Orrella dioscoreae: one gene and its partner. The protein of the gene in region 1 binds, or shares a complex with, the protein of each later gene. Links are inferred from orthologs where the notes say so. Each region holds a gene or a part of one and is shown on either strand. Other genes may lie near its edges.

The links.
Region 2: the proteins of ODI_RS20300 (region 1) and smc are in contact, whole or in part, in a crystal structure (PDB 3ZGX), measured with the Bacillus subtilis proteins. The link is inferred for Orrella dioscoreae from one-to-one orthologs.

What each region holds. Positions count from the first base shown.
Region 1 is NZ_LT907988.1:4,420,861-4,423,645, reverse strand. It holds ODI_RS20300 (segregation and condensation protein A), read left to right. Parts: upstream 1-844; coding sequence 845-1,726; downstream 1,727-2,785. Other genes in the region: ODI_RS20290 (GGDEF domain-containing protein), read left to right, coding at 2,773-2,785; panC (pantoate--beta-alanine ligase), read left to right, coding at 1,772-2,614; ODI_RS20305 (DUF3460 family protein), read left to right, coding at 640-828; ODI_RS20310 (MFS transporter), read right to left, coding at 1-558. UniProt on the Bacillus subtilis protein: Participates in chromosomal partition during cell division. May act via the formation of a condensin-like complex containing Smc and ScpB that pull DNA away from mid-cell into both cell halves.
Region 2 is NZ_LT907988.1:1,508,175-1,512,741, forward strand. The notes cover bases 1-4,059. They hold smc (chromosome segregation protein SMC), read left to right. Parts: upstream 1-328; coding sequence 329-3,859; downstream 3,860-4,059. Other genes in these bases: ODI_RS07010 (cell division protein ZipA C-terminal FtsZ-binding domain-containing protein), read left to right, coding at 3,906-4,059. Outside these bases: more of ODI_RS07010, read left to right, coding at 4,060-4,567. UniProt on the Bacillus subtilis protein: Required for chromosome condensation and partitioning.

The DNA of each region.
Region 1 (2,785 bases):
GATGCCCAGGATGCCGATGGGAATGTTGATGAGGAAGATCCAGTGCCAGGACGCGTAGGTGACCAGGAAGCCGCCCAGCGGCGGGCCGACGATGGGCCCGAGCAGGGCGGGCACGGACAGGAAGGACATGGCGCGCAGCAGCTCGTGCTTGGGCACGGTGCGCAGCATGATGACGCGGCCCACGGGCACCATCATGGCCCCGGCCAGGCCCTGCACCACGCGCGCGGCCACGAGTTGCGAGATGTCCTGCGACAGCGCGCAGGCGGCCGAGCTGAGGGCGAACAGGCCGATGGCGGCCAGGAAGACGCGGCGGGCGCCATAGCGGTCGGCCGCCCAGCCGCTGATCGGCACGAAGACCGCCACGGCCAGCAGGTAGGACGTGATGGCGATGTTCAGCCTGACCGGCGTGGTGTTCAGCGCCTGCGCCATGGCGGGCAGGGCGGTGGCAACGACGGTGGCGTCCAGCATCTGCATGAACAGGGCGCAGCCGACGATGAAAGGCAGGATGCGCGCGGCCCGTTGCGGGTCGACGGCACGGGGTGCTGGGGCGTCGCTCATGGCCGGGATTGTAACCGCGCGGGCTGTTGCGCGGACTGAAGTAAACTTCCTTGCATCCCGCCACGTATAGAGATTTCCGGCATCATGGCCAACTACGAATCCGAAGTCACCCGCTTCCTCAAGGACTATAAGAAGGAACATCCCGGCACCGAGCAGGCCCAGCGCGATGGCCGCGCGCGCCTGTGGGACAAGTCCATCGACGCCGAGCAGCAGGAAGGCTTCCGCATCGCCCGCGTGCCGCAGCGCCCCTACGTCTACCAGAACGACTGATCCAGGGTTCCGGGGGATGACGTCCGCCGCCCTGCCGGGCAACGGCCTGGACGCGCTGGTTCAGCCGTCCGAGGACAGCACGCCTGACGTCGTCGACAGCGTGGCGTTGGCGCGCCTGTATGGCGAGCCGCTGTTCGCGCTGCCGCAGGATCTCTACATTCCCCCCGATGCGCTCGAGGTCTTCCTCGAGACTTTCGAAGGTCCGCTGGACCTGCTGCTGTACCTGATCCGCAAGCAGAACTTCAACGTGCTGGACATCCCCATGTCGGAGGTGACCCGGCAATACCTGTCCTACGTCGAACAGATCCGCGAGCACAACCTCGAACTCGCCGCCGAATACCTGCTGATGGCGGCGATGCTCATCGAGATCAAGTCGCGCATGCTGCTGCCGGTGCGCAAGACCGACACCGGCGAAGAGCCCGAAGACCCGCGCGCCGAGCTGGTGCGCCGCCTGCTGGAATACGAGCAGATGAAACTGGCGGCGCGCAAGCTCGATGCGCTGCCGCAGGCCGGGCGCGACTTCATGCGCGCGCAGGCCTGGGCCGACCTGACGACCGAGCGCGTGCTGCCCGAGGTGAACGCCGACGACCTGCGCGCGGCCTGGGCCGACATCATGCGGCGCGCCAAGCTGAACGCCCATCACCACATCACGCGCGAACAGCTTTCCGTGCGCGACCACATGACGCACATCCTGCGCCGCCTGGGCGGCGTGCGCTTCATGGAATTCAGCGACCTGTTCCTGGAGCGCATCAACGAAGGCGCGCCCGCCGCCGTGGTCGTGGTGCACTTCCTGGCCATGCTGGAGCTGGCGCGCGAGTCGCTGCTCGAGATCACGCAGGCCGAGCCCTATGCGCCCATCTACGTGCGCCTGGCCTATACCGCGGCCGACACCGAATAACCGAGACCAAGCCGGCGCCAGCAAGGCCCGCACAGGAGACATGCATTGAAAGTCATCCACGCCATCGACGAATTGCGCGACCAGTTGCGCGGGCAGAACCGCGTCGCCCTGGTCCCCACGATGGGCAAGCTGCACGCCGGCCACCTGGCGTTGATGAAGATGGCACGCCAGCACGGCGACCCCGTGGTGGCCAGCATCTTCGTCAATCGCCTGCAATTCGGTCCGAACGAGGATTTCGACCGGTACCCGCGCGCTTTGCAGGACGACGTGGAAAAGCTGGAAGAACAGCGCGCCGTCTACGTGGTGTTCGCGCCCGATGACAAGGAGATGTACCCCGAGCCGCAGAACTACCGCGTGCAGCCGCCGGGCGACCTGGCCGACATCCTGGAAGGCGAATTCCGTCCCGGCTTCTTCCACGGCGTGTGCACGGTGGTGCTGAAGCTCTTCTCCTGTGTCCAGCCGCGCGTGGCCGTCTTCGGCAAGAAGGACTACCAGCAGCTCATGATCGTGCGCCACATGTGCCGCCAGTTCCAGTTGCCGGTGGAAATCCTGGCCCACGAGACCGTGCGCGACGCCGACGGCCTGGCGCTTTCCTCGCGCAACGTCTACCTGACGCCCGAGGAGCGCGCGGAAGCCCCGCAGCTGTACGCCACGCTGCAGGACGTGCAGGCGGGCCTGCGTGCCGGCGAGCTGGACACCGACGTGCTGGAGGCGCGCGCGCGAGAACGCCTGGCGTCGCGCGGTTGGGGGGTGGACTATGTATCGGTTCGTCGCCAGCACGATCTGCGCAAGGCGTCCCCCGAGCAGGTGCGGGCTGGAGAGCCGCTGGTGGTGCTGGTCGCCGCGAAGCTGGGCGCCACGCGTCTGATCGACAATCTCGAGCTTTGACGCCGCTGCGGCGAGGGCGTGACGGCGCGATATCAACACTTCGTATCGCTTGAAACCACCACGGATCGGCACGCCGATGTGAAAATCCAAGGGACCCAAGGTCGGGACGCCGGTGCGCAGCCCGGCCGCTGCCCGTGCTTCATCGTGTAGGAGTTTCCTTGGATCCGATAC
Region 2 (4,567 bases), 2.9 Mb from region 1 along the record:
CTGGGGCGCGCCGGGGGCTATTTGTATCGCTGGGAAAAAAGTGTCAGCGAGTATAGCCGCTGGGCCCGGCGGCGCCTGCGGTATCATTGGCCTCGATGACGAAGACGGCCCCGGATGGGGCCGCTTTTGCACCGCGGTATCCCGTCCCGACAGGCCTTGCATGCCGGTGGCGCCAGGGAAACCGGCGCCAGGCCTGAAGGCTGGACCTGCGCGCCGGGCTGTTGTTCCCGGCCCACGCCGTGCATCGCCGCTGTCCCTTGGCCTAGCCCCGGGTCCTTGTCCGCCCGGATCCGCAATACCTTGCGCTTCTCTCTTCCTTCTTGCAACCGTGCGCCTGATCCAGATAAAACTTGCCGGCTTCAAGTCCTTCGTCGACCCGACCGCCATCCCCGTGCCCAGCCAGCTGGTGGGGGTGGTGGGGCCTAACGGTTGCGGCAAGTCCAACATCATCGACGCGGTGCGTTGGGTGCTGGGCGAGACCAAGGCGTCCGAACTGCGCGGTGAGTCGATGCAGGACGTGATCTTCAGCGGCTCGGGCAACCGCAAGCCGGCCGCGCGCGCCTCGGTCGAGCTGGTGTTCGACAACGCCGAGGGCCGTGCCGTCGGGCAGTGGAGCACCTACGCCGAGATCGCCGTGCGCCGCGTGCTGACGCGCGACGGCACCAGCAGCTACTACGTCAACAACCAGCAGGTCCGCCGCCGCGACATCCACGACATCTTCCTGGGCACGGGCCTGGGATCGCGTGGCTACGCGATCATCGGCCAGGGCATGATCAACCGCCTCATCGAGGCCAAGCCCGAAGAGCTGCGCGTCTACCTGGAAGAGGCCGCGGGCGTCTCGCGCTACAAGGAGCGCCGCCGCGAAACCGAGAACCGCCTGTCGGACACGCGCGAGAACCTGACGCGGGTGGAAGACATCCTGCGCGAACTGGGCAGCCAGCTCGAGCGCCTGGAAAGCCAGGCCGAGGTGGCGCGCCAGTACCGCGAGCTGGAAGCCGACGGCGAGCGCAAGCAGCACCTGCTCTGGTTCCAGCGTGAAACCGCGGCCAAGAAAGAGCGCGCCCAGAAGGCGCTGGAAATCGAGCAGGCGCAAACCGAACTCGAAGGCGCGGTCGCCGCCCTGCGCACCGACGAGGCCGCGCTGGAGTCGCGCCGCCAGGCCCATTACGCCGCCAGCGATGCCGTGCACACGGCCCAGGGCGCCCTGTACGAAGCGAATGCGCAGGTCAGCACGCTGGAGGCCGAGATCCGCCACGTGGTCGATTCGCGCAACCGCCTGCAGGCGCGTCGCGTGCAGTTGCAGCAGCAGATCGACGAGTGGCGCGCCCAGCAGGAACACTGCACCGAACAGATCGCCCAGTCCGAGGAAGAGCTGGCCGAGGGCGCGGCGCGCGCCGAGGCGTCTCAGGCCGCCGCGGCCGATGCGCAGACGCTGCTGCCCGATGCCGAGCGCCGGGTGCGTGAAGCGGCCGCCTCACGCGACGAAATGCGCAGCGCGCTGGCAAAGGTCGAGCAGAGCCTGGCGCTGGCCGCGCAGGCACAGCGCGACGCCGACCGCCAGCTGCAAAGCCTGGAGCAGCGCCGCGAGCGCCTGGAGCAGGAACTGCGCGAACTGCAGGCGCCGGATCCCGTGCGCCTGGAAGAACTGGCCGGTGCCAAGGCGGTGGCCGAAGACCAGCTGCATGAAGCCCAGGAGACGCTGGCCGAGCTCGAGGCCCGCGTGCCGCAGGCCGATGCCGAGCGTTCCAGCGCCCAGCAGGCCGCGCAGGCCGAGGCCCAGTCGCTGGCCAAGCTGGATGCCCGCCTGGCCGCATTGTCCAAGCTGCAGGAAGACGTGCAGAAGCAGGGCACGCTGGAACCCTGGCTGGCCCGCCACGAACTGGCAGGCCTGGGCCGCCTGTGGCAGAAGCTGCACATCGAGCCGGGTTGGGAAACCGCGCTGGAGTCCGCCCTGCGCGAGCGCATGGCCGGCCTGGAGGTGCGCAACCTGGACTGGGCGCGCGCCTTCGCCGAGGACGCGCCGCCCGCGCGCCTGGCGTTCTATCAATTGCCCGTGCCGGCTGCCGTGCCGGCGCCGCCTGCCGGCCTGACGCCGCTGGCCAGCCTGCTGCGCATCACCGATCCGGCGCTACGCACCCTGCTGGCCGACTGGCTGCGCAACGTCTACACCACGCCAGACCTGGCGCAGGCGCTGGGCGCGCGCGCCAGCCTGCCCGAGGGGGCGGTGCTGGTCGTCAAGAGCGGCCACCTGGTCGATGCGCACAGCGTGCGTTTCTACGCCGCCGATTCCGAGCAGGCTGGCATGCTGGCGCGACAGCAGGAAATCGAGAACCTGCAGCGAGAGATCAAGGCGCAGCAACTGATCGCCGACCAGTCCCGCAGCGCGGTGGCCCGCGCCGAGGCCGGCTGGCAGCAGGTCAGCCAGGCGCTGGCCCCGGCGCGCCAGCGCGTGTCCGAGGTCACGCGCCGCCTGCACGACCTGCAGCTTGAACATTCACGCCTGCAGCAGCAGGCCCAGCAAACCGGCGAGCGCGCCGCGCGCCTGCGCGAAGACATGGAAGAGATCGGCGTGCAGCAGGAAGAGCTGCGCGCCGCCCGCGAGGAAGCGGAAGCCCGTTTCGAGTCGCTGGACGAGGAGCTGGGCGAGAAGCAATCCGTCTTCGCCGACGCCGAGATCGCGGGCGAGGACCTGGCCGCCCAGGCCGAGGCTGCCCGTGCCCGCCTGCGCGAGCTGGAGCGCGCCGCCCAGGAGGCCGACTTCACCGAGCGTGGCCTGCGTGCCCGCATCGTCGACCTGCAGCGCAACCAGCAGCTGGCTGCCGAGCAGACCCGCCGTGCCGGCGTCGAGCTCGAACAGTTGCAGGAAGACCTGGCCGTGCTGGATGCCTCGGCTGCCGAGGCCGGCTTGCAGGATGCGCTGGAGCTGCGTGCCGAGCGCGAGGAGTCGCTGTCGCGCGCCCGCATCGAGCTGGATGATCTGTCGGCGCAACTGCGTTCCGCCGACGAAGAGCGCCTGCAACGCGAGCGCTCGCTCGAGCCGCGCCGGGCGCGGATCATGGAATTGCAGCTGCAGGAGCAGGCCGCGCGCCTGGCCATCGAGCAGTTTGCCGAGCAGCTGGACGCGCGCCAGGTGGACCGCGATGCGCTGGCCGCCGACCTGGAAACGCTGGACGAGTCGTGGCGCCGCGTGAACTGGCTGCAGTCCGAGGTGCAACGCATCTCGCGCCAGATCGAATCCCTGGGCTCCGTGAACCTGGCCGCGCTGGACGAATTGAACACCGCGCGCGAGCGCAAGGGCTTCCTGGATTCCCAGCACGCCGACCTGAACGAGGCCATCGAGACGCTCGAAGACGCGATCCGCAAGATCGATCGCGAGACGCGCGCCTTGCTGCAGGAAACCTTCGAGACCGTGAACGGTCACTTTGGAGACCTGTTCCCCAGGCTGTTCGGGGGCGGCGAGGCCAAGCTCATCATGACGGGCGAGGAAATCCTGGATGCGGGGCTGCAGGTCATGGCGCAGCCGCCGGGCAAGCGCAACAGCACCATCCACCTGCTGTCGGGGGGAGAGAAGGCGCTGACGGCGACCGCCCTGGTGTTTGCGCTCTTCAAGCTAAATCCGGCGCCGTTCTGCCTGCTCGACGAGGTGGACGCGCCGCTGGACGACGCGAATACCGAGCGGTATGCCAACCTCGTCAGCAGCATGAGCGAACAGACCCAGTTCCTGTTCATCTCGCACAACAAGATCGCCATGCAGATGGCCAAGCAACTGGTGGGCGTGACGATGCAGGAACAAGGGGTTTCGCGTATCGTGGCCGTGGACATCGATTCCGCGGTGCAATGGGCTGCCGAGGCGGCCTGAGTACCGTAGGCGCCGTCCCTCGCGGACTGGCAGCGGAGTAAAAAGAATGAGTGATTTGCAGATCGGACTGGTCGTTTTGGGCGTGTTGATCATCGCCCTGGTGCTGGGATTCAACTGGTGGCAGGATCGCCGTGCGCGCGAGCGCATGCAGGCGCATTTCCCGGCCTCCGAGCACGACCCGCTGCTGGGCGCGGGCGAAGCCGGCCCCGCGGAGGGGCGCCGTGAACCGGGCATGGCCGCGTCGCGCCACGACGCGGCCGGTGACGATGCCGCGGCTGCCGCGCCCGAGGCCCACGACACCGAGGAAACCGACGATGGCAGCGAGGTCGTCATCGATCTCGCCCTGGCCGGTTCGGTGCGTGGCGCCGACCTGATCCCGATGCTGCAGGGCCTGCGCAGCGCCGGCCGCAAGCCCATACGCGTCTTTGCCGAAAGCGATCGCGGCCGCCACGCGGCGCGCCTGCGGTCCGACGAATCCTATGTGTCGCTGCAACTGGCGGTGCTGCTGGCCAACCGCAGCGGTCCGCTGACCGCCATCGAGTGGTCGCAGGTCTGGGGACGGGCGCAAGACCTGGCCGAAAGGCTGGAGGCCACGGTCGAGGGGCCCGATCAGCAGGCCGTGCTGGATCGCGCTGCCCGGCTGGACGACACCTGCGCCGCCCTGGACACCCAGGTGGGCCTGACGGTGCTGCTGGGCGCGGCCCAGCC